Regions from separate parts of the Pseudomonas sp. TE36184 genome, predicted to be linked through region 3. Evidence: predicted binding sites of a transcription regulator. Region 3 holds the regulator's gene; each other region holds the start of a gene.

Region 1 (10,661 bases), 1.6 Mb from region 3:
AGGCCACCGCCTTGGCGGCAATCTGATGCATCAACGGCCCACCCTGAACACCCGGGAACACCGCCGAATCGAGTTTTTTGTAAAACGCTGCGTCCTGGCCCTTGGACAAAATCAACCCGCCTCGCGGGCCACGCAAGGTCTTGTGCGTGGTGCTGGTGACCACGTGAGCGTGCGGCAACGGGTCCGGGTACTCGCCAGCGGCGACCAAGCCGGCGACGTGAGCCATGTCGACCCAGAAAATCGCACCGACCTTGTCGGCAATCGCCCGCATGCGCGCCCAGTCTTTGTACCGCGAGTAGGCCGAAAACCCGCCGATCAGCATCTTCGGCCGCGTTTCCACAGCGATGCGCTCCATCTCGTCGTAGTCGAGCAAGCCCGTCTGCGGGTCGAGCCCGTAAGGCACGATGTGGTAATGCCGGCCCGAGAAGTTGGAGGGGTTGCCGTGGGTCAGGTGCCCACCCTGGGCCAGGTTCATGCCCATCACCGTATCGCCGGGGTTGATCAAGGCCAGGAACACCGCGGCGTTTGCCTGGGCGCCCGCATGGGGCTGCACGTTGGCGTAATCGCAGTCGAACAGGGCCTTGACCCGTTCGATGGCCAGGCGCTCGGCCACATCGACGTATTCGCAGCCGCTGTAGTAGCGCTTGCCGGGGTAGCCCTCGGCGTATTTGTTGGTCAGTACCGTGCTCTGGAGGCTCATGACCAGCGGGCTGGCGTAGTTTTCGGAAGCGATCAGCTCGACATGGTCTTCCTGACGGCGCTCCTCGTTATGAATCGCCTCACACAGCTGCGGGTCGAAGCTTTCAAGTGTCAATGTTGAGTCGTACATGATGAACAGGTCCTTGCTGAAAAAGTCAGGTCGTTGACGGTTGATCGGCGCTCGGCCAGTAGTAGTCATCCGGCATGGCGCGGGCGCCGAAGATGGCCTGGCCGACGCGGACAACGGTCGCGCCTTCCTCGATGGCAATCTCGAAATCCCCGGACATGCCCATCGACAATTCCTCCAGGCTGACGCCCGCCGGGGCGTGATCGCGCAGGCGCTCGCGCAGTTCGCGCAGCCGCACAAAGCACGGGCGCACGCGGGCCACATCGGCCGAAAACAGCGCCAGCGTCATCAGCCCGCGAACACGCAAGGCCGGGAACGCTGGCAGGGCCTGCAGAAAACCCGCGACGGCGTGCGGCTCCAGGCCGTATTTGCTGGCTTCCCCGGAGGTATTCACCTGCACGAACACATCCAGTTGGCGCCCTTCGATCTGCAGGCGACGATCCAGCGCCTCGGCCACTCGCAGGCTGTCCAGCGCCTGGAACTCACTGGCAAAGCGCGCGACCTGCTTGGCTTTGTTGGTTTGCAGGTGGCCAATCACCGACCACTGCAGATCGGCCAGATCGCTCATGGCCTGCCATTTGCGCTGGGCTTCCTGCACCTTGTTCTCACCCAGCAGCCGACAGCCCGCCGCATACGCCAGGCGCAGGTGCGCCTCGTCAAAGGTTTTGCTGACCGGCAACAAGCGCACGCTCGCCGGGTCGCGCCCGACCCGCCCACAGGCACTGGCGATACGTTGCTGTACGGCCGCCAGATTGCGCCGGAAATCCTCCACGCTGGTGGCCTGCGGGTAACGCCCATGACGCGCATGCAGGGTGGCGCTGGCTGGCGGTTCGGCGCGCATCATTGGGCCGCTCCCTTGGCCGCAGCCACTGCCTCGGAAGCCGGCGCACGGCGACGTGGCAAGCGGCCGTTGAGCAACGCATACGCAGCCAACCCGATCAACAACCCCCAAAACGCGCCGCCGATCCCGAGCAGGTTGATGTTGGCGGCGCACGCCAGAAAGGTGATCAGCGCGGCTTCACGCGACCTGACGTCCGCCATCGCGTTGGCCAGGCTGGCGCCGATGGTGCCCAGCAGGGCCAAGCCGGCCAGCGTGGTGATGAATGCCGGCGGGAACGCCATGAATACGGCGGCCAGCGTTACCCCGAACACCCCGACGAGGATGTAGAACACCCCAGCGGCAACCCCGGCGACCCAGCGCTTGGATGCGTCCTCCGAGGCTTCCTTGCCCGTGCAGATGGCCGCCGTGATGGCCGCGACGTTGAACGCGTGCGAGCCGAACGGCGCCATCAACAGCGACCCCAACCCGGTCACCGTCAGGATCGGGTTGGCGCTGGTCTTGAAACCATCGTTGCGCAACACCAGCATGCCCGGCATGTACTGGCCCGTGAGGGTGATCAGAAACAGCGGCAGCGCCACACTGAGCAACGCATTGAGCGAAAACTCGGGCCGGGTGAATACCGGCGCCGCCAGTTGCAGGGACAGGCCCGACAGGTCCACCCGCCCCTGCACCAGCAGGAATCCCAAGCCCAGCAGCAGAATGCCGACGACCGCGTAGCGCGCAGTAAAGCGCTTGAGCCCGACGTAAGCGGCGATCAACACGCCGACCAGCACCGGGTCGAGGCTCATGCCACCAAACGCGCCGATACCGAACTGCAGCAGAATCCCCGCCAGCATGGCCGCCGCGATGCCCGGCGGAATCAGCCGGATGACTTTTTCGAAACAGCCGGACAGCCCCAGCAGCACAAACGCCACGGCTGAAACCATGTACGCGCCGACTGCCTCGGCGTAAGGCGTGGCAGACAGCGCGACCACCAGAAACGCCGCAGCGGGGGTCGACCAGGCGGTGATGATCGGCTCACGGCTCACCCAACTGAGAAACAGCCCGGTCACCCCCACGCCGATCGATACCGACCAGACCCACGAAGCCGTCAGCTCGGGGCTGAGCCCGGCCACCTTGGCCGCCTGGAACACCAGAATGAACGTACCGCCATAATTGACGATGACTGAAATCAGCCCGGCCACGATGGGGTGCAACAGGTCGCGCGGGCGCAGCGGCGACGGCGATATTGACGAAGACATAGGGACTTTGCTCCTTGCCAGACGAGGGATTGAGCCTCGTGTGATGGGTCATTGGCCGGCGTGAAGGCAGTGGCACAGGTGAAAGTCTACGGATAGACTGGCCTGCTATTACCGGCCAATTCTTCAGGACGAGGCAGACCGCATGGCGAAATCCTTCGCGCTGGAAACCCTGCAGATGCGCCTCAACGACGCGCAATTCCAGCAGTTGGGCCTGCACCAGCGCATTCAACGCGCGCTGCGCGCCTTGATCCTCGACGGCGCACTCTCGCCGGGCCTGAAGCTGCCGGCGACGCGGGTGTTGGCCACGTCGTTGGGGGTCGCGCGCGACACGGTGGAGAACGCCTACGTGCAGTTGCACCGCGATGGTTTTATCGTGCGGCGCGAGGGCTCCGGCAGTTACGTGTGCGAGGCCATCGGCACCGAATTGCGCGGTGCCTCGCGTCGCCGCATCAAGGCGCAGGCCGTCAAAACCAGCCAGGCCGCACCGGGCGCCGGCTTGAGCCTGCGCGGGCGGATGATCCTCGACAGCGGCGGCGTGAACGATCAACAGGTGATCAAGGCATTCGCCACGGGCCTGCCCGAAACCCGCTCGTTCCCGACCGATGTGTGGGAGCGCCTGCAGCGCCAGGTGATGAAGGACTATCGCAGCAGCGTGCTGTTGCACGGTGACCCACAAGGAGCCGAGTCGTTACGCAAAGCCATCGCGACGTACTTGAACCTTGAGCGTGGGGCGAAGTGCTCGCCCGACCAGGTCCTGGTGCTGAGCAGTACGCGCCAAGCGCTGTTTCTGTGTGCGCAACTGCTGGTGGACGTCGGCAAACCGATCCTGCTGGAAAACCCAGGCTACTACGGCGCCAGGAAGGCCTTCGAAACCGCCGAGGCCAAGGTCGTGCCCATCGATGTCGATGCGGCGGGCATCCGCACCGACCTGCTGCACGCCGACCGCAGCGGCGCCCATTGCGTGTATGTCACGCCGTCTCATCAATACCCGACCGGCGCCACGCTGACCCTGGAGCGACGTCTGGAGTTGATCAACTGGGCCGCGGAAAAAGGCAAATGGGTCATCGAAGATGACTACGACAGCGAGTTCCACTACGAAGGCAAACCCACGGCCTGCGTGCAGGGCCTGGACAAGTACCAGCGCACGCTGTACCTCGGCACCTTCAGCAAGACCCTGTTCCCCGGCCTGCGCATGGGCTACATGGTGCTGCCCCCTGAACTGGTCAAGGCCTTCACCTATGCGCGCAGCATGATGGACGGCCACACTCCGCAAATCCTGCAACTGACGCTGGCGCGCTTCATGGAGGACGGGCATTACAACGCCCATGTCCGGGCGATGCGCAAACTCTACGCCGGGCGCCAAGCCATCATGCTCGACGCCATTGGCAAGTACCTCGGCGATGTGGTCACGGCATGCCGGCCCCAGGGCGGGCTGCAAATCCCTTGCGTGCTGCATGAGGGGTGGTCGGAAGAAAAAACCATCCGCCAGGCCGCCAGCGCGGGTGTGCAACTGTCCGGCCTCAGCCGGTTGTATGCCGGTGCGGCCACGCAACAGGGATGGTTATTGGGCTACTCGTCCTTGACCGCCCATGAAATCGAAACCGCCATGCAGCGCCTGGCTAACGCGCTCAAGACGCGCTAGCCGCTCCAGGCGCGCCTTCAACGAAACCGATCGACCTCTTGGCGCAAGCCTGCCGCCAGCGTCTCCAGCTCCTTGGCGGTAATCGCCAGGTTCGACACCACTTCGCGTTGCTCGCTGTTGGCCAGCGCAATGCTCTGCAGGTTGCTGCTCAGCAACGTCGCCGTGCTGCTCTGCTCCTGGGTGGCGGTGGTGATCGCGGCGAATTGCTGCCCGGCCGAGCGGCTCTGCTCATCGATGCGTGCCAGGGCCGACGCCACGTCGGCGTTGCGTGACAGGCCTTCCTGCATCAACGCATTGCCCTGTTCCATGGTGCTGATGGCGTTACCGGTTTCCTGCTGGATGCTTTGGATCATCCCGGAAATCTCATCGGTGGCCTGGCGGGTGCGCGAGGCCAGGTTGCGCACTTCGTCGGCGACCACCGCAAACCCACGGCCCTGCTCGCCGGCGCGGGCGGCTTCGATGGCGGCATTGAGCGCCAGCAGGTTGGTCTGTTCGGCGATCGACGTGATCACGCCAACGATGCCACCGATTTCCTGGGAACGCTGGCCCAAGGTGTTGATTACCGTGGCCGTGCTGTTCAGGGCGGTGGCGATGTGTTCCAGGGACGACGACGCCTCCTGCATCGAGTTGCGGCCGATGCGGGTCTGCTGCGCGTTTTCCTGGGCCAGGCGTTCGGTGTTGCCCATGTTGTCGGCGATGTTCAGCGAAGTGGCGCTGAATTCCTCCACCGCGCCGGCCATGCTGGTGATTTCGCCGGACTGCTGCTCCATGCCTTCATAGGCACCGCCGGACAAACCGGACAACGCCTGCGCCCGGCCGTTGACCTCTTCGGCGGCCCTGCGGATGTGCGACACCATGGTCGACAGCGCTTCCCCCATCTGGTTGAAGCTGCGCGCCAGTTGGCCGATCTCGTCATGGCTCGACACGTTCAGGCGCGCGCTCAAATCACCGCCGCCCAAGGCTTCGGCCTGGCGTACCAAGTCGCTCAACGGCGCCAGTTTGCTGCGCAACAACCACACCGTTGCGCCCACCGCCAGCAGCATCGCCAGCATGCTGCCGATCACCAGGCGAATGCCCACCGACCACGTGACCGCGCGGATCTCGGCTTTCGGCATGCTCGCCACCACCGACCAGGGGCCGCCGGCAAACGGCACCGAGACGCTGTAGAAATCTTCCTGCTTGTCGCTCCAGAAGCGGCCCTTGCCGGGCGCCTTGGCCAGGTCCAGCATCACCGGCACAGCCTGGTCCGGCGCCTGCACCCCGGCCGGCGGTACCAGCCAGTGTTTCTGCTCATCCAGCAGCGCCAGCGAACCGGTCTGGCCGATGCGGAAGCGCTTGAGGTTGTCGAACTGGGCATTCTGCTCATCGGTGTAGTCGAAGCCGATGAACAGCACCGCGATGACTTTGCCGCTGGCGTCGCGCACCGGGCTGTACTGGGTCATGTAGGAGCGATCGAACAGCACGGCGCGGCCGATGTACGTCTGCCCACCGACCACCCGCGAGTAGGCCGGCCCCTGGCGATCCAGCACTGTGCCGATGGCACGGCTGCCGTCCTGCTTGGTCAAGGACGTGCTGATGCGGATAAAGTCGTCGCCGCTGCGCACGAACACCGTGGCCACGCCGCCGGATATCTGCTTGAACTCGTCGACGTCACCGAAGTTGTTGTTCAGCAGCGCCTTGCCCAGGTACAAGCTCGGGGTCTGCACGCCGGCCACGGCGACCGGCTGATCCGCCTGCACGCTCAAGCCGGCGCCGAAGCGTTTTTCAAACAGCCCGCTCAAGCGCTGGGTGCTCTCGCGCAAGGTGCCGTGGAAGGTACTGAGTTGATCGGCCAGCAGCCGCGCCTCGCTGGCCAGATGTTCTTCCCGGGTATCGAGGTTGGCGGAGTCGAGGGAACGCAAGGCAAAAACCGTACTGCCGCTGATGACGACAGCCAGAATCACGGCTAACGCGAGGCCTAGCTGGGAGGCGATCCGAGCACGAGGTTGAGACATGACAGCTCCTGGCCGAGGCCTGGATCATCCTGATCTCATAGCGTTGCTCGGCAAATTATCTAGTGAGATTCGTTGGTGCACGATAGTTCCAACACCCCTACTTCGGCGGCGCCGGGCAATACTTGAGCGAAGTGCAGGGGTATCACGCAAACGATTGCTCTCTCACGCTGAAGCGATTCAATCGAGACGCTCGACGACAGGCAACACCATGGCCTGCACTTCGCCCTGCAGAAACTCCGCCAGCCGGCGCAGACGCTCGCCGCCCGGGCGGGTTTTCGGCCACACCAGGTAATAATTTTCCCCACTGGCGACGGCGGTCGGCCACGGCAGGCTCAAGCGCCCCTGGGCCACGTCTTCGGCGACCATCAGCAGATCGCCCATGGACACGCCGTAACCCCGGGCGGCGGCGATCATGCCCAGCTCCAGGGTATCGAACACCTGCCCGCCCTTGAGCGACACCTGGGCGGACAGCCCCATACGCTCCAACCAGTTACGCCAGTCGCGGCGGTCGGGGGTGGGGTGCAGCAACTCGGCGCTGGCCAGGCGATTGACGTCCCATGGGCCGTCGCTCAACAAATTGGGCGCGCCGACTGGAATCAACAGTTCCGGGAACAGGTAACTGGCTTCCCAATCCGCCGGAAAGTGCCCGTCGCTCAACAACACCGCGCAGTCAAAAGGCTCCTGGTTGAAGTCGACTTCATCCACGCTCATCCACGCGCTGGTGAGTTGCACTTCGTTGCCCGGCTGCAAATGCCGGAAACGACTGAGCCGCGCCAACAGCCAGCGCATGGTCAGGGTCGAGGGTGCCTTCATGCGCAAGATGTCATCTTCGGCGTTCAAGGTATGACAGGCCCGTTCCAGCGCGGCAAAGCCCTCGCGCACCCCGGGCAGCAACAGGCGTGCGGCCTCGGTGAGCTGCAGGTTGCGCCCGCTGCGCAGGAACAGGCGGCAGGCGAAATGCTCTTCGAGGGTGCGGATATGCCGGCTCACCGCACTTTGGGTGATGGACAGCTCCTGCGCCGCGCGGGTGAAGGAATTGTGTCGGGAAGCGGCCTCAAAAGCCCGTAGCGCATAAAGCGGAGGAAGACGACGAGACATAAGGAAAGCTCCGACAGCACGATGCTGAAACCCTACCAGAATCAATCAGGCATGAGTTTTAATCATGCGACCAATCGCTTTTATCCCTTTGTGCAATGAGCTGAGAGCGCCGAGAATCGACGTTCTCCCCCTCCTCCGAAAATTTGAGCGTGATGATCATGCAACATCCGGCACGTACCGAACTCTGGGCCATTCTGCGGCTGTCAGGGCCGTTGATTGCCTCACAGTTGGCGCACATGCTGATGGTGCTGACCGACACCCTGATGATGGCCCGCCTGAGCCCCGAGGCCCTGGCCGGCGGTGGCCTGGGCGCGGCGAGCTACTCGTTCGTGGCGATTTTCTGCATCGGCGTGATTGCTGCCGTGGGCACCCTGGTCGCCATCCGCCACGGCGCGGGCGATATCGACGGCGCCACCCGCCTGACCCAGGCCGGGCTGTGGCTCGCCTGGCTGATGGCCTTGGCGGCGGCGCTGCTGCTGTGGAACCTCAAGCCGGTGCTGCTGATGTTTGGCCAGACCGAGACCAACGTGGACGCGGCGGGGCAATTCCTTACGATCCTGCCGTTCGCCCTGCCCGGCTACCTGAGTTTCATGGCCCTGCGCGGCTTCACCAGCGCGATCGGCAAGGCCACACCGGTGATGGTGATCAGTCTCGGCGGCACAGTGGTCAACTACCTGCTCAACCACGCGTTGATCGAGGGCATGTTCGGCCTGCCGAAACTCGGCTTGATGGGCATCGGCCTGGTCACGGCCATCGTCGCCAATGGCATGGCGCTGGCACTGATGGCGTACATCCGCAGTAACCGCGCGTACTCGGCCTACCCGCTGAGCGCAGGCCTGTTGCGTCTGAACACCCACTACTTGCGCGAGCTGTGGCGGCTGGGCCTGCCGATTGGCGGCACCTACGCGGTGGAAGTCGGGTTGTTTGCCTTCGCCGCGCTGTGCATGGGCACCATGGGCAGTACGCAATTGGCGGCGCATCAGATCGCGCTGCAAATCGTCTCGGTGGCGTTCATGGTGCCGGCGGGAATGTCCTACGCGGTGACCATGCGTATCGGCCAACACTATGGCGCCGGGCAACTGCTGCAGGCGCGCATGGCGGGGCGTGTCGGCATCGGCTTTGGCGCGGCGGTGATGTTGGGATTTGCCGCGGTGCTGTGGCTGTATTCCGATCCGCTGGTCGGGCTGTTCCTCGACCATAACGACCCGGCATTCCACGAGGTGATCGTGCTCGCCGTCAGCCTGCTGGCCGTGGCGGCCTGGTTCGAGCTGTTCGACGGCGTGCAGACCATCGCCATGGGCTGCATCCGTGGGCTCAAGGACGCCAAGACCACCTTCCTGGTGGGCCTGGGTTGCTATTGGCTGATCGGTGCGCCAGCGGCTTGGTGGATGGCCTTCACCCTGGGCTGGGGGCCGACCGGCGTGTGGTGGGGCCTGGCGCTGGGCCTGGCCTGTGCGGCGATCAGTCTGACCTGTGCGTTCGAGGCGAAGATGAAGCGCATGATTCGGCAGGAGCCAGACGCTCAACGCTCATTCCATGCCGCGCAGACCGACTAGAAGTCTTGCGCGGTTGAAATGTGGGGGCGGGTTGGCAAGAAAAGGATGAGCTAGCCCAACAAAGCCTGCTGGTCCTTGCCGAACGTCAGGTAGTCCACCAACTCCGGCAATGGCAGCGGTTTGCTGATCAGGTAACCCTGGGCCTGGTCGCAACCGAACAAACGTAACAGCGCCAGTTGTTCCGCGGTTTCCACGCCTTCGGCCACCACTTCCAGGTTGAGGTTGTGGGCCAGGTTGATCATGGCGTGGACCAGCTTGCGGTTTTCTTCACGCTCTTCCATGCCGCCGACGAAACTCTTGTCGATCTTCAACAAGGCAATCGGCAGGCTGTTGAGGTGGACGAACGATGAGAAGCCGGTGCCGAAGTCGTCGAGGGAAAAGCGCACACCGAGGCGACCGAGGGCGTCCATGGTCTGCTTGACCAGGTCACTGCGGCGCATCACGGCGGTTTCGGTCAGCTCGAATTCCAGCCATTGCGCATCCACCCCGCGCTCGACAATCAGCCGGCTGAGGGTCGAGAGCAGTTGGCTGTCCTGGAACTGGCGAAACGACAGGTTGACCGCCATATGCAGCGGCGGCAGGCCGCGTTCGCGCAGGTCCTGCATGTCGCGCAGGGCCCGGGAGATAACCCAGTAACCCAGCGGTACGATCAACCCACTCTGTTCGGCCAGCGGCACGAATTCGCTGGGCGGCAACAGGCCGCGCTCGCCATGGCGCCAGCGCACCAGGGCTTCGAGGCCGACGATATGGCCGTCGTCCAGGTCGAGGCGCGGCTGGTAGTGCAGTTCCAGTTCGTCGCGACGCAGCGCGCGGCGCAATTCGCTTTCCAGGTCGGCCAGGCTGCGGGCGTTGCGGTTGATGCGTTCGTTGAAGATATGAAAGGTGCAGCCCTGGGTGCTTTTGGCTTGCTGCATGGCGATATGGGCATGCCACATCAACGGGTCGGCGCCGGCACGCGCGCGGGCATGCGCGACGCCCAGGCTGCAACCGATCAGCAGGCTCTCGCCATCCACCCAATACGGTTCGGCCATCGCTTCGGTGATGCGCTCGGCCATCCATTCGGCACGCTGGGGCGCGCGGCGGGTGTCGATCAGCAAGGCAAACTCATCGCTGCCCAGGCGCGCCAGTTGGTCGCCGGCTTCGAGCTGGCTCTTGAGCCGCGAGACCACTTGCAGGATCAGCCGGTCGCCGGCCTGGTGGCCGAGGGCATCGTTGGCGTGGCGGAAGTTGTCGAGGTCCAGGTGGCCCAGGGCCAGGCCGCGCCCTTCGTTGTCTGCCAGGCGTGCGGCCAACAGGGTCTGGAAGCCCTGGCGGTTGGCGATACCGGTCAGCGGGTCTTGTTCGGCCAGGCGCTGCAAGGTGTTTTCCAGCACGCCACGTTCGCGCACATGGCGCAGGCAGCGGCGCAGGGTGTCGGCGTCCATGGCAAGACGGATCAGCCAGTCACTGACTCCCAGGGGCGC
Region 2 (10,661 bases), 6.4 Mb from region 3:
CACGGTCTCCCAGGTCGCCTTTGTAGCGATTGAGGCGCAGGCCAAACGCAACGTTGTCGAAAATGCTCATCGAAAATGGGTTCGGCTGCTGAAAAACCATACCGATGTAACGTCGCACGACCACCGGGTCAACGCCCTTGCCATAGACGTCTTGCCCAAGGAAATGCACGTGCCCTTCAAACCGAAAGCCTTTCACCAGATCGTTCATCCGATTGAGGCTACGCAGCACGGTACTTTTGCCGCAGCCAGAAGGGCCGATGAAACCGGTGATCTTGTTTTTTTCGATCGGCACATGGCTGTCACGTACCGCCATGAAGTTGCCGTAGAAAATTTTGTCCAGCTTGCAGTCCATGACGACAGGCGCCTGGGTGACAAACGGAGCGGCTATTTGCGCAGTTGATACGTTCAAAATTCAGATGCTCCCGTTCTCAATACTTGGGCTTGCCGAAAATGCGGCTGACAATATTCACGACCAATACGATCATCACCAGCACCAGCGAGGCTGCCCATGCGAGCTCGAGTTGGTTGTCGAAGGGCATACCGGAGAAGTTGTAAATCAGCACGGCAAGCGATGCCGTCGGATTCATGACTGCCAGGCTGCCGTCGTGAAAAATCCAGTAGTTGCTGAACAGCGCGGTAAACAACAACGGCGCGGTTTCGCCCGCGGCGCGGGCCACGGCGAGCATGACGCCCGTCAGGATCGCCGGCATGCCGGTAGGCAAGACGATTTTCCAGATGACCTGCGAGCGGGTACAACCCATGCCGTAGGCCGCATCCTTCATGATTTTAGGCACCATCCTCATCGACTCTTCAGCCGTCAGCACGACGATGGGCAACATCAGTACCGCCAGTGCCACGCCACCCGCCGGTGCTGAATAGGTACCGGTGGTCATCACCACCAGCGCGTAGGCAAACACCCCGGCCAGAATGGATGGCAGGCCCGTGAGCATCTTGGCGGCAAAGCGCGCGGCGTTTGCCAGCTTGCTGTCTGGCCCCAGTTCCGCCAGAAAGATGGCCGCCATGATGCCGACCGGCACCGCGATTGCCGCCGCGATACCGACCATGACGAAGGTGCCTGCCATCGCGTTGCCGAAGCCACCGCCGGTCTCGAAACCGGTTGGCGGCAGTTCGGTGAATACCTCCAGGCTCAGGCGTGCCCCTCCGCGCGTGATCAGCATGTAGAGCACGGAAATCAGCGGCACGCTGGCCAGTAGAGCACCACCCCAGACCAGTGTGGTCAACACCAGGCTGCGCAGGGCGCGGCCTTCAAACTTGCGCTGCAGGCTTGGTAAAGCGGCTGTAGAGGAAGTGATGTCAGTCATCATTTAGTACCACGTTGGGCATAGACCATGATCATGGAACCGATGATGTTCACCAGGAGCGTGATAAACATCAGTACCAGTGCGGCGTACATCAATACTTCGATTTCGTTCGGCCCGGCTTCGGGGAAGTTCAGCGCCAACAAGGCCGCTAGCGTATTGGCCGGGGCAAACAGAGAAAGCGAGATGTTGTTCGCGTTGCCCACCAGCATGGCCAGCGCCATGGTTTCCCCTAGCGCGCGACCCAGGCCGAGGACCAGGGAACCGAAAATACCGGTGGCGGCGGATGGCACCATCACCTTCAGAATCGCTTCCCAATGGGTCGTCCCCATGCCGTAGGCGGCTTGCTTGGTTTTCATCGGGACACCGGTGAGGGCGTCCTGCGACACGGCCGCAATGGTCGGCAGAATCATGATGGCCAGTACCAACGCCGCAGGAAGCAGCCCCGGCCCGCTCAAGGTCGTGCCAAAAAAAGGTATCCAGCCCAGTTCGCTGTTCAGCCACGCCGTAAGCGGGCGAATCGTCGGGATCACCACGTAAATCCCCCACAGGCCATAAACGACGCTGGGGATGGCCGCGAGTAATTCGACGATGGTTCGAAACACGGCTGCCAGCTTCGCCGGCAGGAAATCCTGGGTCAGGAAAATCGCCATGCTGACGCCGAAAAAGCCTGCGATCAGCAGCGCGATCAGGGCGCTGTAGAGCGTGCCCCAAATGGCCGGCAAAATGCCGTACTTGCCTTGGTTAACGTCCCAGACGCTGTCGAGAAGCACATCAAAACCGTGCTTTTCCATGCCTGGAAGGGCCTTGCGTCCCACCTCGAATACCAAGGCGAAGACCAACGCCAGAATCAGAATCACCCCTATTCGTGCGAGCGCACGGAAGGTGCGATCAACCAGGAAATCCTTTGCAGAGGGTGGCTGGCAGGCAGAATCCTGGTTAACCGGTACGACAAAAGGTGTGCTCATAGGCTAACTCCGGAACAAGGGGGAAACGCTCCCGGTATGGCTGAGCGCGCATACCGAGAGAGGCCTCACGTGCGTTACTGGATGTTGGCGGACGCTTTGCGAACCTCATCGACAACCGATTTCGGCAGCGGGATGTAACCCATCGAGTCGGCGATTTTCTGCCCTTCGGTCAGGCTGTATTCGACCATTTCGCGCATCGCCTTGGCCTTGGCCGGGTTCTCGTTGTGCTTGCGGAAGATCATCCAGGTGTAGGACGTGATCGGGTAGGACTTGGCGCCGTCCGGATCCGGCAGCCAGGCCACCAGGCTTTCCGGCATTTTCACAGCCGCGAGGGCCTCGGCACCGCTTTCTGCGTTAGGGACAACGTACTTGCCGGCCTTGTTCTGCAGTTGGGCAAAGTCAACCTTGGCCAGCTTGGCGAAACCGTATTCGATGTAGCCGATAGCGCCCGGAGTCTGGCGCACGGTCGCTGTCACACCATCGTTCTTCGGCGATTTGATGAATTTGTCGCTGGCAGGCCAGTTGACGGTGTTGCCTTCACCCAAATCTTTCTGGAACTGTGGGTTGATCGTCGCCAGATGCTTTGTGAATACCGCAGTGGTACCGCTGGAGTCTGCACGCACGACCACGGTGATCGGCATATCAGGCAGTTTCAGGCCCGGGTTGGCTGCAACGATTTTCGGGTCGTTCCACTTGGTGATTTTGCCCAAGAAGATGTTGGAGTAAACGTCGCGTGGCAATTTGAGTTCTTTAGGATTGCCCGGCAGGTTAAAAGCCAACACGATTTCACCTGCCGTCATCGGCAGCAACTGCACGCCTTCGGCAACCTTGGCGATATCTTCGTCTTTCATTGCCGAGTCACTGGCGGCGAAATCGACGGTTTTGTTCAGGAAGTCCTGCACACCGGCGCCACTGCCCTTGGATTGATAATCCACAGTGACGCCTGCGGTTTTCTTACTGAAATCCTTGAACCAGGTCAGGTAGATCGGTGCCGGGAAACTAGCGCCTGAGCCGCTCAGACGAACGCTTTCCTCAGCAAAAGCCATGGAACTTGCACAAAGAGAAACCGCAACGGCGAGTGCAGCAGACTTCATCAAATTTTTCATCGAAGGAACTCATTGTGATAACGGGCTCCCGAACTCTGCAGCACTTTCGTTAAGCTTTTATGAAAGTTGAATGGCGGGTCGCGCCAACCGCGCCAGGCGCTAGGGGCTGGCCGTTGTGCATTAGGTGGTCTAGCCTTGTTTCGCCCTTTGTTTTTTGGGGGAGGGGCTGAGGGGGCAAAGTCTGAGCCTTGCCCGCTCCTGACAGACGATCAGAAAGGGGAGTGATGGCCTCTGGCAAAGCCCAGGCCGCGCAGGCCGCCGCACCTAGACCTTGAAACGCTCCACCAGCCGTTCCAGCTCATGTCCCAGCCGCGCCAGTTCGTTACTCGACGCGGCGGTTTCCTCGCAGGTGTTGGCCGTCTGGTCGGAGATGTCGCGAACGTTGATCACGCTGCGATTGATCTCCTCGGTGACGGCGCTTTGCTCTTCCGCCGCCGTCGCAATCTGCTGATTCATGGCCTGAATGATCGAGACCTTGCTGGTGATGTTCTCCAGCGCGCTGACGGCACGGTGTGTGCATTCCACGCTGCTTTCGCTCAGCAGAAGGCTGCTTTCCATGCCCGAGGCCACGGCTTGGGTGCCGCTTTGCACACCGGCGACCAGGCTCTCGATTTCTTCGGTGGAGCGCTGGGTGCGCAGGGCGAGGTTGCGCACTTCGTCGGCTACCACCGCAAAACCACGGCCGGCCTCTCCGGCGCGGGCGGCTTCAATCGCGGCGTTCAGCGCCAGCAGGTTGGTTTGCTGGGCGACGGCTTTGATCACATCCAGGACACCGCCGATTTTATCGCTCTGTTCCTGGAGGTGGCGCACAGCGTCTGCCGACTGGTTGAGTTCTGTCGCCAGGCGCTGGATCTGCTCGATGGCTTCACCCACGATCTGCTCGCCCTCGCTGGCTTGCTGATCGGCGGCCGAGGCAGCGACGGAAGCTTCCTCGGCGTTGCGTGCGACGTTGTGGACGGTGGCAGTCATCTCGTTCATTGCGGTGGCGACATGATCCGTTTCGGCTTTCTGGGTGCTGATCCCCGAATTCGTTTGCTCGGTCACCGCCGACAGTTGTTCGGCCGCGCTGGCAACCTGAATGACGCCGGATCGAATGCCATCGATCAGCTCATGAAGGTTGAGCATCATCTGCTGAAGGCCCGACTGCAGTTGGCCCAGCTCATCGCGCCGGGTCACCGTCACATGCTCGGTCAAATCGCCCCGGGCAATGCGGTTCACCGCCTGGAGCGTGTGCTGCAGTGGATTGACGATTTGCCGTGTGATCACCCATGCGGCGAGCGCGCCCAGCAGCAGCGCCAGGGTCGCGACGAGGCTCAGCGAGGCCTTGGCGGACGCGGCATCGGTATCGCGTTTGGTGTTTTGCGATTCAATCAGCTTTTGTGTGGTGTCGAGCAACACGTCGCCCAACTGGCCCATCCGTTTAAACAAGGCCGCCTGGTCAATGTTGGGGGTGGCCAATTCATGCAGCAGTTGCCCGTACCCTTTGACTGCATTTTCCTGCTGTTGAATCAGGTTTTGATCCTGTGGGTCGACGAACGTATCCCCGATACTGTCCAAGTGGGCTGCGAGGCGATCCAGGGTTTGCTGCAGCGGTTGATAGGCATCCGGTTGGGTGTTCGTACCGATGCGCAAGCGAATGATCCGCAAGTCTTTGGTGTAATCGCTGACCTGAGCAATTTCCTCAACCTTGAGCCCGCGGTCGGTCAATGTCACCACTGCGTACCAGCCGGTCGCGGCCAGCAACAACGCAAGCCCCAGTACCAGGCCGAATCCCAAACTTAATTTAGCACTGACTCGGATATTGCTGATCCAGCCGAACATATGGACTCCAGTGAGTAACTCAGGTTGATTGATCCTTTATCACCTGAATGTCGACCATCCCTCCCAATGCTTTAGCACTAGTGTGATGGTCAGGCTGATCCAGATGGCAAATCGGGCCATGTATGAAAAATATCAGGATGCGAGGGAGATTGATTGGCGGTGCGACTGAAAGGATACAGCTCCACGTCTGTCGGGCGTTGGCGGAGTTGTCGGTTATTCAACTAAGGTGGCTTTTTCGACACGCGTAGTGCGGCTTTGTACTTTAGTCGAATATTCAGCCGGCCCGAGTTCTGGCGGGCGCTGTTTTCGGCGCGCGAACGACCGAAAAGAGTGCAGGGCCGTACTGATAAGTCTAGATCTTGATCGCTTTTTTCAGATAGGAAAACAGCTGGTCCTGGCAGGCCCTGTATTGATTTTCAAGGTGTTCGACTTCCCACATGCGAGCCAGCCATACCTCATCACAGGCCGCTTCCAAATGATTGACAGTTGTCATCCAGGCGGTTTGGGCGTTAGCCGTCGCTTGGAGTAATTGCAACAGCTCCTCATTTATCGGAAGGGTATTCGGCGAAGAGGGGATGGGCGACATTCAAAGTACCGAGGATCAATTTTAATAGTGGATGGTTTTTCTATTACACACTATAAAACGCTGTCCGCGAAAGGCAGTATTCGACTAATGGCTAACGGGTGAGGCGGTAAAGTTCAATTCCTTTGGGGCGCATATTCATGCGATTTATAATGTTGCGCGCGCACTTATAGTATTTTCTCGGATTAAGCCAGTGATTCGATTCAGCCGGTAAGTTGGATATTTATTTAGCCTTTATCTAATAACGTGCCGTGCGGGTACTTGTATCTTGGCGGCCCGGGTGATCAACGGCTGCCACGATGGCGCGCCAATGCCCACGCCTGCCAGGCACGACCGAAGCGTGACGTTGAACCCTGACAGGCGTGTTTCACGCACGCCTGGAAAGTCGGGAATCCGCGCTCATGATCCAAGCGCTTTGACCAGCAGGGCCACCGCCACCAGCATCGACACGGCGGCAAATCCGCGTTGCAAGTGCGGGCCTGCCAGCCGCGCCGCGATCAGGCGCCCGCCGGCCATTCCAAACAAGGCGCCCACGGAGAACGGCAGGGCCACGGCCCACTGCAAATGCCCGGCCGCCGAGCTGGCGGCCACGCCGGCCATCGACACCAGCGCAATCACCGCCAGCGACGTCGCCAGCACCGACTGCGCGGTCAAATTGGTGTAGCGCTGCAGCGCCGGCACCATCACAAAGCCGCCACCCACGCCGAGCAACCCCGAAAGCCCGCCCGCGATCACGCCCGACACCGTGAGCGCCCAGGCGCACGGCGCCGTCCAGTTCAGCTTGCCGCGTTGGGCGTCCAATACACAGGGCGGCGGTTTGGTCGCGACGGCGGCCTTCGACGCCGGGGACGGCGGCAACGACCGTTTGAATACCCGGAACGCCACGTACATCAGCACGCAGGCAAACAGGATCGTCAACGGACGATTCGGCGTGCGCTGCGCCAACCACAGGCCCAGCGGCGAGCAGATGATCCCGGCGGTGGCGATCAACAGCGCCGCCTTGTAGCGGACGGTGCCGTTTTTCAGGCCCATCACCGCGCCCAGCGTCGCGGCCAGGCCCACCGCCAACAACCCGATGGGCCCGGCCTCGGCCATGCTCAAGCCCGCCCCAAACACCAGCAACGGCACTGCGAGTATACCGCCGCCGGCGCCGGTCAGGGCCAGAATCACGCCGACTGTCAGCCCGAGCAGTAAGACGATGATCATCTCAGTCTCCTTGCGTTCAGCGCTGATTTCATTGGTCGGTCAACTCGGGTTTCGCCAGCCATTCGCGGCCCTTGAGCATACCCTTCCAATACAGCGGCGGAAGAATCCGCTCTTTGAGCAGCCACGCCAGCCGGGAAGGGCGGGTGCCGTCGATCAGCCATGACGGGAAGCTGGGGGCGACCTTGCCGCCATAGGTGAACTCCGCCAGGACGATCTTGCCGCGCTCCACCGTCAGCGGGCAGGAGCCGTAACCGTCGTACTGCGCGCAACCGTTGGCCTTGCCCATGGCTGCCAGCACGTTATGCGCCACCACCGGCGCCTGCTTGCGCGCAGCGGCCGCGGTCTTGGCGTTGCTCGTGTTGGCCGCGTCGCCCAGCGCATGGATATTGGCAAAGGTTTTGTGGCGCAGCGTGGTGGGGTCGACATCGATCCAGCCGGCCGCGTCAGCCAGCGGGCTGACCCGAATGAAGTCCGGCGCGACCTGCGGTGGCACCACGTGCAGCAAATCAAACTCACGGGTCAGCACACGGGGGCTGCCATCCGGGTTCACGCCGCTGAACGTGGCCGTCCGCGCCGGGCCATCGACGCGGGTGAGGGTGTTGCCGAAATTCAGGTCGATGCCGTAAGCGGTGACGTATTCCATCAGCGCGGGCACATAATCGGGAACCCCGAACAGCACCGCGCCGGCGCTGTAGAACTCGATCTCGACGGCATCCAGCACACCGCTGCGTTTCCAGTGGTCGGCCGATAAGTACATGGCTTTTTGCGGCGCCCCGGCGCATTTGATCGGCATCGGCGGCTGCGTGAAAATCGCCCGGCCACCCCGCAGTTGCTGGACCTTTTCCCAGGTATAAGGCGCCAGGTGATACAGGTAATTGGAGGTCACGCCATTGCGGCCCAGGGTCTCCGACAATCCCTCGATGGCATGCCAATCGAGCTTCAGGCCGGGGCACACAATCAGTTGCTCGTATTTGACGACCCGGCAGCCATCCAGAATCACCGCATTTCGCTCGGGTTCGAAAGCCGCCACCGCCGCCTTGATCCAATGCACGCCGCGGGGCAGGGTGGTGCCCATGGTGTGCGCCGTTTGGCGCGCATCGAACACACCACCGCCGACCAGCGTCCAGCCGGGTTGGTAGTAATGCACATCGGCCGGGTCGACGATCGCAATGTCGAGCCCCGGCGCGCGGGCCAGCAGGCTGGAGGCGGTGGCGATACCCGCCGCGCCGGCACCGATGATGACCACGGTATGTTGTGCTTCGGCCACTTCGACCGGCGTGCGGCCCTGGTTCGCGATCCGCCGGATCACGCCTTTCATATCGAAGCCGGCTTTTTTGGCGCTTTCGACGATGTGCGGCAGGTCGTGCTGACCTGCTTGCGACAGCGCCCACATCGTTGTCGAGCGCATCCCGGACCGGCAATAAGCCAACACCGGTTTGGGCAGCGTTTCCAGCAACTCGCCGAAGGCAATTCCCTGCTCGTCGGTGACTTTGCCCGACTCGGCGGGAAGGTAGTGCGCTTCGATGCCGACCGCGTCGGCGGCGCGTTTGATTTCGGCAAACAACGGTTGGTCACTGCCTTCGCCATCGGGGCGGTTGCAGATGACGGCACGAAAGCCGGCGGCTTTCAGTTCGGCCAATTGGCTGGGGAAAATCTGTTCTGATACTGATAAAGCAGGCGCAAGGCGGCGGATATCCATAAGTGTCTCCGTTATGGGTATTTTTCTTATGATTTTTTTAGGGTGGGGGGAATGTCAGGCGACGTTGAGTGGGATTTTCAGGTAGCGAATCCCGTTCGATTCAGGCTCGGGCAAATGCCCGGCTCGCATGTTGACCTGGACCGAGGGCAGGATCAGGGTCGGCATGTCCATCGAGGCATCCCGCTTGGTACGCATCGCCACGAACTCCTCCTCACTGATGCCATTACGCACATGCACGTTCTGCTCGCGCTGTTCGGCAACGGTGCTGACGAATTGCACCTCGCGGCCGCCCGGCTGGTAGTCGTGGCACATATACAGCAATGTATCCGCCGGCAGGCTCAACACTTTGTTGATTGACTGGAACAGCGTGCGCGCATTGCCGCCGGGGAAGTCACAGCGGGCGGTGCCGTAGTCGGGCATGAACAGCGTGTCGCCGACGAAGGCTGCCGTTTCGCTGCCATCGCTGACGACATAAGTCATGCAGGCCGGCGTATGGCCGGGTGTATGCAGTGCGGTGCAGTGCAGCGTGCCAATGCTGAACGACTCGTCGTTGACGAACAGGTGATCGAACTGACTGCCATCGCGGGGCATATCGCTACCGGCATTGAACAGCGTGCCGAAGACCTTTTGTACCGTCGAAATCTGGCTGCCGATGCCGATCTTCCCGCCGAGCTTTTCTTTCAGGTAGGGCGCGGCGGTCAGGTGGTCGGCGTGGACGTGGGTCTCGAGAATCCACTCGACCTGCGCATTCAGCTCGCTCACCCGCGCGATCAGGCGGTCGGCGGACGTGGTGGCGGTGTGGCCGGATTTAGGGTCGTAATCCAATACGCTGTCGATGATCGCGCAGTGGAGGGTGGTCTCGTCCAGTACCAGATAGCTGACGGTGTTGGTGGCAGAGTCGAAGAAGCCTTCGACGTGAAGTTTGACGCGCATGAACTGTCTCCTTAGGGGGGGCTTTTTTTTCGAGCCGCTTAGACTAAGGACTGACATAGCAATAAGTTTGCCAGGCCATGGTTTTGCCGAAATAGCCTAATATCCAATTGATTTTATTGGGCTTTGTGTTTCTGTATAGGGGTATTCAGGCCTGTATCTGGGGGATTCTTCTGCCATTGGCAGTGCCTTGACAGAGGTGGCAGTGCCACAACAGGATGGAAAAATGGATTCCAGGAGCCATGATGAAGACTTTTCTGCCTACCCCAGCCAACGCCGTTCCACACCCGGATCAAGTGCAGTCGCTTGTTTCGTTTCTGGAACACGAACCCAATCCGATGATCGTGCTCGATCCGGACTACAACATCCTGGCAGCCAACACGGCCTATCAGCGCCAGTTCGGCAGCGCTGACAAACCCTTTATCGGCCATAAGTGTTATCAGATCTCACACCATTACGACGTCCCTTGTGACCAGGCGGGTGAGAATTGCCCGATGAAGAAGGCCCAGGAAAAGCGCGGGCCGGATCGTGTCTTGCACATCCACCACACGCCTCGGGGGCCTGAGCATGTCGACGTCGAATTACGGCCGATCCTCGACGAACATGGGGTGATCACCGCTTATGTTGAGCGCCTGACGCTGGTGCGCAGCGCCTCGGCGCGGCCGAGCAACGAAGGGCTGGTCGGTTGTTCACCGGCCTTCAACCTTGCCCTGTCGGAACTGCAGCGGGTGGCGCCGTCCATGCTGCCGGTGCTGCTCCTGGGCGAGTCGGGTACCGGCAAGGAGCTGTTCGCGCGCGCCGTCCATGAAACCAGCGAACGGGCCAGCGGGCCGTTTGTCGTGGTGGATTGCTCGGGCTTGACCGAAACACTCTTTGAGAGCGAGCTGTTCGGCCATGAAAAAGGCGCCTTCACCGGCGCCATCACCCGCAAGCCCGGCTTGGTCGAAACCGCCCAGGGCGGCACATTGTTCCTGGATGAGATTGGCGATGTGCCGTTGGCCATGCAGGTCAAACTGTTGCGCCTGATCG
Region 3 (10,661 bases):
GGACACGGCGTGTGTGCTTCTTTGGCCGCACAACCGTGCGGCCGATCTTGTTCAATTAACTGCGTTGCTGGCCCGGCATCGACTTGACCGCGCCGCTGGCGATCAACTCGGCCAGTTCGGCGACGTCGAGCAACGCGCACATGTGTTCGATCACGGTGCCCGCCAACCAAGGGCGCTGGCCCCGTTGGCTGCGCCATTTGATTTCATTCGGGTCCAGGCGCAACGAGCGGCTGACTTGATGCACGGCCAGCCCCCACTCGTAGCCTTGCACCGAAATCACGTATTGCAAGCCCTGGCGGAAATCATCGCGGTAGCGGTCGGGCATCACCCAGCGCGCGGTGTCCAGCACCTTGAGGTTGCCGGCCGGCAGGATGCCGAGGAACCACTCCGGTTGCCCGAACAACGGTGTCAGCTCCTGGCCTTCCAGGGAATAGATCGAGCCCAGGCACACCAGCGGCACCGCCAGGGTCAACCCGGCGACGTCGAACAGCAGGCATTCGAACGGCTCGGCGGCCCACGCCGGGCGGCCGTCGCCGGTGACCGGCGGCGGCGTGATGCTCGGCGGCAGGTGGACTTCAACCACCGGCTCGACCACCACGGGTGCGACCGGCACAGGCGCAACCACGACCGGTGGACTCGGCACCATCACCTGCGCATCACGCGCCTGTTCTTCCAGCACCGCCAACTGGAATTCATCCAGTGTGCTTTGTGCGTCTACGGCGGGTTCGAGGACCAGCAGCGGTTCCGGCAGTTCTTCCTCGGTCGCGTCCTGCAGCAAGGCATCCAGGTAGGATTCCAGTGCCAGTTGCGGCCGCGTCTTGACCTTGAGTTCGACAGGACGGTTCATCACGCCACCTGCGCCACAAGCTGTTGCGACAGCAGGTGCTTGAGCAGCGCGCGGTACGCCAGCACGCCGCGACTTTTACCGTCGAACTGCGAAGGGGTCAGGCCGGCGCGGCTGGCGTCGCGCAGGCGCGTGTCCACCGGGATATAGCCCTGCCAGATGGTGTCCGGGTAGGCATCGCGCAGTACGCGCAAGGTGCCGAGGGACGCCTGGGTGCGGCGGTCGAACAACGTCGGCACGATGCTGAACGGCAGCGCCTGTTTGCGTGAGCGGTTGATCATCGCCAGGGTGCTGACCATGCGTTCCAGGCCCTTGACCGCGAGGTGCTCGGTCTGCACCGGGATCACCAACTGCTGGCTGGCCGCCAAGGCGTTGACCATCAGCACGCCGAGCAACGGCGGGCTGTCGATGATCGCGTAGTCGAAGTCCTGCCACAGTTGCGCCAGGGTCTTGGCGATCACCAGGCCCAGGCCGCTCTGCCCAGGCGACTGGCGCTCAAGGGTGGCCAGGGCGGTGCTCGACGGCAGCAGGGAAATGCTTTCATTGCTGGTGGGCAGCAGCAGTTGCCCGGGCAGATCGCTCGGCACGCTGCCCTTGTGCAGGAACAGGTCGTAGCAGCTGTGCTCCAGCGCGTCCGGGTCGTAGCCGAAATAGCTGGTCATCGAGCCGTGGGGGTCCAGGTCGACCACGACCACGCGCTTGCCCGCCTCGGCCAGCAAGCCGGCTAAGGCGATGGAGGTGGTGGTCTTGCCGACTCCACCTTTTTGATTGGCAACTGCCCAGACTCTCATTCGGTTGATTCCTCCCGGCGGGCACAGGCGCGACCGAGACAGTGCATAGGTTATTGAGCCGGTGACGGAGAATTGACGGAGCTTTGCCGTACCGGCGGCTTTGCAAGGGCCGGTGCAGTTTGTGTGCCAGCCCGCTTCAATGCCGCGTCCGGGGTTGCATTTGCCGTGCCGGTGCCGGTCAGGCTGCGGCGCACATCCAGGTTGCGCGAGACCACCAGCACCACCCGGCGGTTGCGGGCGCGGCCTTCCGCCGTGGCGTTATTGGCCACCGGCTGGAACTCGCCGTAGCCGACCGACGCCAGGCGACCGGGGTTCACGCCCTGCATCGCGAGCATCCGCACGATGCTGGCCGCCCGGGCCGACGACAGCTCCCAGTTGGTCGGGTACTGCGCGGTACTGATGGGGATATTGTCGGTGAAGCCTTCCACGTGGATCGGGTTTTCAAACGGCTTGAGGATCGCCGCCACCTTGTCGATGATGGTGAACGCCTGGTCGCTGGGCATGGCATCGGCGCTGGCGAACAGCAGGCTCGAATTGAGCTCGATCTCCACCCACAACTCATTGCCGCGCACGGTCATCTGGTTGGAGCTGATCAAGTCGCCGAACGCGGCGCTGATATCGTCGGCGATGCTTTTCAGCGGGTCGCCGGTGCCGCCCATGCCGGCGGAGGTCTCATCGCTGTCGTTGACCAGCGGCTTGGCCGGGGTCACGGTCTTGGGCCGCTCTTCGCCGATCGGGATCGGCTTGAGCGAACGATCGGCGTCGTTGAACACGCCGATCAGCGCTTGGGAAATGACTTTGTACTTGCCTTCGTTGATCGACGAGATGGAATACATCACCACGAAAAACGCGAACAGCAAGGTGATGAAGTCCGCGTAGGACACCAGCCAGCGTTCATGGTTGACGTGTTCTTCAGGCTCGCGACGGCGACGGCTCACAGACGATTACCTCCGCAAAACGAATCACCTGCAGGAGCGAGCTTGCTCGCGAAAAATCCGAGAGCAACGCGTTCGTCCAAAATGCCCGCGTCATCGTTGACGATTTTCGCGAGCAAGCTCGCTCCTACACGTTTCATGTACATCAATCCATGAAGCCCTGGAGCTTCAATTCGATGGAGCGCGGGTTCTCGCCCTCGGCAATCGACAGGATGCCTTCGAGCAACATTTCACGGTAACGCGACTGGCGCAGGGCAATCGACTTGAGCTTGCTGGCCACCGGCAACAGCACCAGGTTGGCACTCGCCACACCGTAGATGGTGGCGACAAACGCCACGGCAATGCCGCTGCCCAGTTGCGACGGATCGGCGAGGTTGCCCATCACGTGGATCAGGCCCATCACCGCACCGATGATGCCGATGGTCGGCGCGTAGCCGCCCATGCTTTCAAAGACTTTGGCGGCGTTGATATCGCGGCTTTCCTGGGTGTAGAAATCCACTTCCAGGATGCTGCGAATCGCCTCCGGCTCGGCGCCGTCCACCAGCAATTGCAGGCCTTTGCGCGCGTAGCTGTCGGGCTCGGCATCGGCCACGCCTTCCAGGCCCAGCAGGCCTTCCTTGCGTGCGGTGAGGCTCCAGTTGACCACGCGGTCGATGCCGCCGGCCAGGTCGACGCGCGGCGGGAAAATAATCCAGATCAGGATCTGCATGGCACGCTTGAACGAACTCAAGGGCGACTGCAGCAATGCCGCGCCGACGGTGCCACCGATCACGATCAGCGCCGCCGGGCCGTTGGCCAGGGCGCCGAGGTGCCCGCCTTCGAGGTAGTTGCCGCCGATGATCGCGACAAACGCCATGGTGATACCGATCAGACTCAGTACATCCATCAGAGGCAGGCCTCCACCAAATGCCTGCCGATATCGTCCAGGCTGTAGATCGCGTCGGCCAGCTCAGCCTTGACGATGGCCATCGGCATGCCATAAATCACGCAACTGGCTTCGTCCTGGGCCCAGATCGCACTGCCGCCCTGCTTGAGCAGGCGCGCGCCTTCGCGACCGTCGGCGCCCATGCCGGTGAGCACCACCGCCAGAACTTTGTCGCCGTAGGACTTGGCTGCCGAACCGAAGGTGATATCCACGCAGGGTTTGTAGTTGAGGCGCTCATCGCCCGGCAGGATTTTGATCGCGCCACGGCCATCGACCATCATCTGCTTGCCCCCAGGCGCCAGCAGCGCCAGGCCAGGACGCAGGATGTCGCCATCCTCGGCTTCCTTGACGCTGATGCGGCACAGCTTGTCCAGGCGCTCGGCGAAGGCCTTGGTGAACGCGGCGGGCATGTGCTGGATCAGCACGATCGGCGCCGGGAAGTTGGCCGGCAGTTGGGTCAAGACCCGTTGCAGGGCAACCGGGCCGCCGGTCGAAGTACCAATGGCAACCAGCTTGTAGGCCTTGCGTTTCGGCGCCGGCGAATGGGCGTTTGGCGCAGGTGCCCGCACGGGTGCCGCGGCAGGCCGGGCAACCGCTGCCGGCGCCGGGCGACCGAACGCCGTGCTGGTGGGTGCCGCCGGAGCCGCGACCGGCGCAGGCGCCGGGGCGCTGAACAGGCTGCGACGGTTGCTGCGCGAAATGCTGTGGACCTTCTCGCACAGCATCTGCTTGACCTTCTCGGGGTTGCGCGAGATGTCTTCGAAATTCTTCGGCAGGAAGTCCACCGCACCGGCGTCCAGCGCATCCAGGGTGACCCGGGCGCCTTCGTGGGTCAGCGAGGAGAACATCAATACCGGGGTCGGACAGCGCTGCATGATGTGTCGGACTGCGGTGATGCCATCCATCATCGGCATCTCGTAGTCCATGGTGATCACGTCCGGCTTCAACGCAATGGCTTGATCAATCGCCTCTTTACCGTTGGTGGCCGTGCCGACCACCTGGATCGTTGGATCGGCGGAAAGAATTTCCGAGACGCGGCGGCGGAAGAAACCCGAATCGTCCACCACCAGGACCTTGACTACCATAAACACTCCGTTAGGCGGGGCAGGCAATACCGCCCTGCCCCACCAGAATCAAATACGCCGTGCGGCGTAACGCTTGAGCATGCTCGGAACATCGAGAATCAACGCGATACGACCGTCACCGGTGATGGTCGCACCCGACATGCCCGGGGTTCCCTGCAGCATTTTGCCCAAAGGCTTGATGACCACTTCTTCCTGGCCGACCAGTTGATCGACGACAAAGCCGATGCGCTGGGTGCCCACGGAGAGAATCACCACATGGCCTTCGCGCTGCTCTTCATGGGCGGCCGAGGCGACCAGCCAGCGCTTGAGGTAGAAGACAGTGGCAACGCTTTGTCGCGCACGATCACCACTTCCTGGCCGTCCACCACGTTGGTGCGCGACAGGTCGAGGTGGAAGATCTCGTTGACGTTGACCAGCGGGAAAGCGAAGGCCTGGTTGCCCAGCATCACCATCAGGGTCGGCATGATCGCCAGGGTCAACGGCACCTTGATGACGATCTTCGAGCCCAGGCCCTTGGTCGAGTAGATATTGATCGAACCGTTGAGCTGGCTGATCTTGGTTTTCACCACGTCCATGCCCACGCCACGGCCCGACACGTCGGAAATCTCGGTCTTGGTCGAGAAGCCCGGCGCGAAAATCAGGTTGTAGCACTCGGTATCGGTCAAGCGGTCGGCGGCATCCTTGTCCATCACGCCACGCTTGACGGCGATACCGCGCAGGATCGCCGGGTCCATGCCTTTGCCGTCATCGGTGATCGACAGCAGGATATGGTCGCCCTCTTGTTCCGCCGCCAGAATCACCTTGCCGTTACGGGACTTGCCCGCGGCTTCGCGTTCTTCCGGGGTTTCCACGCCGTGGTCGACGGCGTTGCGCACCAAGTGGACCAGCGGGTCGGCCAGGGCCTCGACAAGGTTTTTGTCGAGGTCGGTTTCTTCACCCACCAGTTCCAGGTTGATTTCTTTCTTGAGCTGGCGAGCCAGGTCACGAACCAGGCGCGGGAAGCGACCGAAGACTTTCTTGATCGGCTGCATCCGCGTCTTCATCACCGCGGTCTGCAGGTCGGCAGTGACCACGTCGAGGTTCGACACGGCCTTCTGCATGGCTTCGTCGCCACTGTTCAGGCCCAGGCGCACCAGGCGGTTACGCACCAGCACCAGTTCGCCGACCATGTTCATGATGTCGTCCAGGCGCGCGGTATCCACACGCACCGTGGTTTCGGCTTCGCTGGCAGGCTTGTCGGCCGCGGCGGCGGCCGGGGCACGCGCGGCAGCGGCAGGAGCGGCGGCAGCCGGGGCACGCGCGGCAGCGGCAGGAGCGGCGGCAGCCGGGGCCGGGGCCGGCTTGGCGGCAGCAGGGGCCGCGGCTTTGGCCGGTGCCGGTTTGGCCGCCACCGGGGCTGCCGTCGCCGCAGCGCCAGCGGCCACTTCAGCGAACTTGCCCTTGCCGTGCAATTCGTCGAGCAGGGCTTCGAATTCGTGATCGGAAATCAGCCCGTCGCCGGCAGGTGCGGCAGCGGCAGCAGCCGGTGCGGCAGCCGTTGCGGCGACTTCCGGCAAGGCATCGGCAGCAAAGGAGCCCTTGCCATGCAACTGGTCGAGCAACGCTTCGAATTCGTCGTCGGTAATGTCGGTGCCGGCGGCGGCGGCGGCTGCCGGAACTTGCGAGGCACTCGCAGGTGCTTGCGCCTCAGCCGCAGGTGCAACGGCGTCGGCAGCGAACTGGCCCTTGCCGTGCAACTGATCGAGCAGGGATTCGAATTCTGCGTCGGTAATGTCTTCGCCGGTCGGCGCGGCGGGCGCGGCCACTGCAGCGACCGCTTGCGGCGCTTCGGCTTCGGCCTTGACCGCATTGAGGGAGTCGAGCAGTTGCTCGAACTCGCTGTCGGTGACATCCGCTTCGGCTTCGACGACAGGCTCCGGAGCCGCTTCCACCACCGGCGCGGCCGCGGTGTCGGCAGGCTCCGCCAGACGCGCCAGGGCGGCCAGCAGTTCCGGGGTGGCTGCGGTGATCGGGGCACGTTCGCGAACTTCGCTGAACATGCCGTTGACCGCATCCAGCGCTTCGAGAATCACGTCCATCAGCTCCGAATCAACGTGACGCTCACCCTTGCGCAGGATGTCGAACACGTTCTCGGCGATGTGGCAGCACTCCACCAGCTCATGGAGCTGGAGGAAGCCGGCGCCCCCTTTTACAGTGTGAAAACCGCGAAAAATTGCATTGAGCAGGTTCGCATCATCCGGTCGGCTTTCCAGCTCGACCAGTTGTTCGGACAGTTGCTCTAAAATTTCGCCGGCCTCTACAAGGAAATCCTGAAGGATTTCTTCATCGGCGCCGAAGCTCATGGGTGTGCTCCTTAGAAGCCTAAACTGGATAACAGGTCATCTACGTCATCCTGACCTGACATAACGTCTTCACGTTTATCGGCATGAATCTGCGGACCTTCACCCTTGGCGAGATGTTTTTGTGGATCTTTTTCCGAGAGGATCGCTTCGCGGTCATGTTCGATGCCGGCGAAACGATCAACTTGGCCTGCCATAAGCACCAATTTGAGCAAGTTGCTTTCCACTTCGGTGACCAATTGGGTCACGCGCTTGATCACCTGACCGGTGAGGTCCTGGTAATCCTGGGCGAGCAGAATGTCATTGAGGTTGCTGGACACCGTGTGGTTGTCCTGTTCGCTGCGCGACAGGAAACCCTCGACCCGACGGGCCAACTCACGAAACTCCTCAGCCCCCACTTCCCGACGCATGAAGCGGCCCCAGTCAACGCTGAGGGCCTGGGCTTCGTTGGCCATGCCGTTGACCAGGGGCGTGGCGTTTTCCACCAGGTCCATGGTGCGGTTGGCCGCCGCTTCAGTCAGCCTGACCACATAGGACAGGCGCTCAGTGGCATCGGTGATTTGCGAAATTTCTTCAGCCTGGGGCATGTGCGGGTCAATCTGAAAATTGACGATCGCACTGTGCAGCTCGCGCGTGAGCTTGCCCACTTCCTGATACAGGCCGCGGTCACGGGTCTGGTTAAGCTCATGGATTAACTGCACCGCGTCGCCGAACTGGCCTTTTTCAAGGCTCTCGACCAGTTGGTGAGCATGCTTTTTCAGGGTCGACTCAAAGTCCCCCTGTGACGTTTCTTTATGCTCCATAGCTCCCCCGCGATGGCATTAGCCGTGGATGCGTTCGAAGATTTTTTCGATCTTCTCTTTCAAGGCCAATGCAGTGAATGGCTTGACCACGTAGCCGTTGACCCCGGCCTGGGCGGCTTCGATGATCTGCTCACGCTTGGCTTCGGCGGTCACCATCAACACGGGAAGGCTGCGCAGTTTTTCATCGGCGCGCACATGGCGCAGCAAGTCGATACCGGTCATGCCGGGCATGTTCCAGTCGGTTACCAGAAAGTCGATGCTCCCGCTGTTGAGGATCGGAATCGCCGTAAGGCCGTCATCCGCCTCGACCGTGTTGGTGAACCCCAGGTCACGCAACAGGTTTTTTATGATCCGCCGCATCGTTGAGAAGTCATCAACGATGAGGATTTTCATGTTCTTGTCCAATTCGACCTCCAAGCAGTCTTAAAACGCGTCCAGCACCTGGACGCGCCATTTCAATCAACAGGCGTTACACAAAAAGGACTGCCCAGGGCACCACGAAACTCACCCGCGAAAACCAAGGGCCTCGCGGTAGTGTCTGCAGTGTCCCCACACTGCCTGTCAGCGCGCGCGCCACTCTCCCAGGCGTCCCCGCAAGCGGGCTGCGCACTGGCTGTGCAGCTGGCTGACACGCGATTCGCTGACCCCCAGGACCTCACCGATTTCCTTGAGGTTCAGCTCTTCGTCGTAGTACAGCGCCAACACCAGTCGCTCACGCTCCGGCAGATTGGCAATCGCGTCCGCCAGCGCCCCCTGAAAGCGTTCATCTTCCAGGTCGCGCGACGGTTCGAGATGAGCACTCGCGCCGTCCTCGTGCAGCCCTTCGTGTTCGCCGTCCTGCAACAGGTCGTCGAAACTGAACAGGCGGCTGCCCAAGGTATCGTTCAAAATCCCGTAATAATCGTCGAGACTCAATTGGAGTTCGGCCGCAACTTCGTGATCTTTAGCGTCGCGACCGGTTTTTGCTTCAATTGCACGAATTGCGTCACTGACCATGCGCGTATTGCGGTGTACCGAACGCGGCGCCCAATCCCCTTTACGCACTTCATCGAGCATCGCACCACGGATACGGATACCCGCATACGTCTCGAAACTCGCACCCTTGCTCGCGTCGTATTTGGTCGATACTTCGAGCAGGCCGATCATGCCGGCCTGGATCAAGTCTTCGACCTGGACACTGGCGGGCAGGCGTGCCAGCAAGTGATAGGCAATGCGCTTGACCAGCGGCGCATAGCGCTCGATCAATTCGCCCTGGCGGTCACGTGCCGAATTTTTGTAAAGGTTATAGCCGCTGGCTGTCATAGCACCGGTCCTGCGCTCGTCTGATGCACCAATCGCTCGACGAAAAACTCCAGATGCCCCCGAGGGTTGGCGGGCAACGGCCAGGTATCGACCTTCTGAGCAATAGCCTTGAACGCCAACGCGCATTTCGAACGAGGGAACGCTTCGTAGACCGCACGCTGCTTTTGCACGGCCTTGCGTACACACTCGTCATAGGGAACTGCGCCGACGTATTGTAAGGCGACATCGAGAAAGCGATCAGTGACCTTGGTCAACTTGGCGAACAGGTTGCGTCCTTCCTGCGGGCTCTGGGCCATGTTGGCCAGCACGCGGAAGCGGTTCATGCCGTAGTCGCGGTTGAGCAGTTTGATCAGGGCGTAGGCGTCGGTGATCGAGGTGGGTTCATCGCAGACCACCAGCAGGACTTCTTGCGCGGCGCGCACGAAGCTGACCACGGACTCGCCAATCCCGGCGGCGGTGTCGATCACCAGCACGTCGAGGTTGTCGCCGATATCGCTGAACGCCTGGATCAGGCCGGCATGCTGCGCAGGGCTCAAGTGGACCATGCTCTGGGTGCCCGAGGCGGCCGGCACGATGCGGATGCCTCCAGGGCCCTGCAGCAGCACATCGCGCAGCTCGCAGCGACCCTCGATCACATCGGCGAGGGTGTGTTTGGGCGTGAGCCCCAGCAAAACGTCAACGTTCGCCAACCCAAGGTCAGCATCCAGCAGCATGACACGACGGCCAAGCTCTGCCAGGGCCAGGGACAAATTCACTGACACGTTAGTTTTCCCGACGCCACCTTTGCCGCCGGTCACCGCGATCACCTGTACGGGATGCATGCTGCCCATTTTAATTCTTTACCTTGTCTTGCTTAGACGCAGGCTACATGGCTTGGCCGCGTGAATCGCTTGCAGACCATCGATGTAGATACATTTCATGGTGTTCATGCTGCCTCAACCCACCCGCTTTGCCGGGTTGTGGTAAAGGTCAGCGAACATATCGGCCATCGCTTCCTCGCTAGGCTCTTCTTGCATTTGCACGCTGACGGCACGGCTGACCAACTGATGACGGCGCGGCAGATGCAAATCATCCGGAATCCGCGGCCCGTCGGTCAGGTAGGCGACCGGAAGTTCATGACTGATAGCCAGGCTCAGCACCTCGCCCAGGCTCGCGGTTTCGTCGAGCTTGGTGAGGATGCATCCGGCCAGGCCGCAGCGCTTGTAGCTATGGTACGCAGCGGTAAGAACTTGTTTTTGGCTGGTGGTTGCAAGCACCAGGTAATTTTTTGCCTTGATGCCACGCCCGGCCAGGCTCTCCAGCTGCATGCGCAACGCCGGATCGCTGGCTTGCAGGCCGGCGGTATCGATCAGCACCACACGTTTGCGCAGCAACGGATCGAGGGCGTTGGCCAGGGACTGGCCCGGGTCGACGTGGGTCACCGACACATTGAGGATGCGGCCCAGGGTCTTGAGTTGCTCCTGGGCACCGATGCGGTAGCTGTCCATGCTTACCAGCGCGATGTTCTGAGCGCCGTACTTGAGCACGTAGCGCGCCGCCAGCTTGGCCAGCGTGGTGGTCTTGCCCATGCCGGCAGGGCCGACCATGGCGATCACGCCGCCCTCTTCCAGGGGTTCGAGTTCCGGGGTGACGATCAT

What was found. The regulator FliA, encoded in region 3, starts transcription of late flagellar genes. The targets are predictions, from matches to a motif close to CTAAAGTTTNNNNNNNNNNNGCCGNTAA.
Region 1: the regulator FliA is predicted to act here: its motif matches at 6,644-6,671, upstream of ACVWZP_RS21690 (methyl-accepting chemotaxis protein).
Region 2: the regulator FliA is predicted to act here: its motif matches at 5,262-5,289, upstream of ACVWZP_RS00560 (methyl-accepting chemotaxis protein).

Annotation. Positions count from the first base shown of each region.
Region 1 covers NZ_JBSSCU010000001.1:4,843,263-4,853,923, reverse strand. The annotation lists gene glyA (serine hydroxymethyltransferase) at 1-829, opposite strand, end outside; gene ACVWZP_RS21705 (YggS family pyridoxal phosphate-dependent enzyme) at 855-1,670, opposite strand; gene ACVWZP_RS21700 (benzoate/H(+) symporter BenE family transporter) at 1,667-2,908, opposite strand; gene pdxR (MocR-like pyridoxine biosynthesis transcription factor PdxR) at 3,051-4,550, shown strand; gene ACVWZP_RS21690 (methyl-accepting chemotaxis protein) at 4,568-6,544, opposite strand; gene ACVWZP_RS21685 (LysR substrate-binding domain-containing protein) at 6,722-7,642, opposite strand; gene ACVWZP_RS21680 (NorM family multidrug efflux MATE transporter) at 7,795-9,198, shown strand; gene ACVWZP_RS21675 (putative bifunctional diguanylate cyclase/phosphodiesterase) at 9,249-10,661, opposite strand, start outside.
Region 2 covers NZ_JBSSCU010000001.1:103,354-114,014, forward strand. The annotation lists gene pstB (phosphate ABC transporter ATP-binding protein PstB) at 1-352, opposite strand, end outside; gene pstA (phosphate ABC transporter permease PstA) at 429-1,322, opposite strand; gene pstC (phosphate ABC transporter permease subunit PstC) at 1,322-2,287, opposite strand; gene pstS (phosphate ABC transporter substrate-binding protein PstS) at 2,362-3,393, opposite strand; gene ACVWZP_RS00560 (methyl-accepting chemotaxis protein) at 3,658-5,214, opposite strand; gene ACVWZP_RS00565 (hypothetical protein) at 5,567-5,749, opposite strand; gene ACVWZP_RS00570 (sulfite exporter TauE/SafE family protein) at 6,197-7,003, opposite strand; gene ACVWZP_RS00575 (TIGR01244 family sulfur transferase) at 7,032-8,702, opposite strand; gene ACVWZP_RS00580 (MBL fold metallo-hydrolase) at 8,757-9,635, opposite strand; gene ACVWZP_RS00585 (sigma-54 interaction domain-containing protein) at 9,878-10,661, shown strand, end outside.
Region 3 covers NZ_JBSSCU010000001.1:6,477,651-6,488,311, reverse strand. The annotation lists gene ACVWZP_RS29510 (CheW domain-containing protein) at 56-847, opposite strand; gene ACVWZP_RS29505 (ParA family protein) at 847-1,635, opposite strand; gene motD (flagellar motor protein MotD) at 1,686-2,573, opposite strand; gene ACVWZP_RS29495 (hypothetical protein) at 2,570-2,710, opposite strand; gene ACVWZP_RS29490 (flagellar motor protein) at 2,716-3,456, opposite strand; gene ACVWZP_RS29485 (protein-glutamate methylesterase/protein-glutamine glutaminase) at 3,456-4,580, opposite strand; partial or broken gene ACVWZP_RS29480 (chemotaxis protein CheA) at 4,629-6,922, opposite strand; gene ACVWZP_RS29475 (protein phosphatase CheZ) at 6,934-7,722, opposite strand; gene ACVWZP_RS29470 (chemotaxis response regulator CheY) at 7,741-8,115, opposite strand; gene fliA (RNA polymerase sigma factor FliA) at 8,284-9,024, opposite strand; gene fleN (flagellar synthesis regulator FleN) at 9,021-9,854, opposite strand; gene flhF (flagellar biosynthesis protein FlhF) at 9,960-10,661, opposite strand, start outside.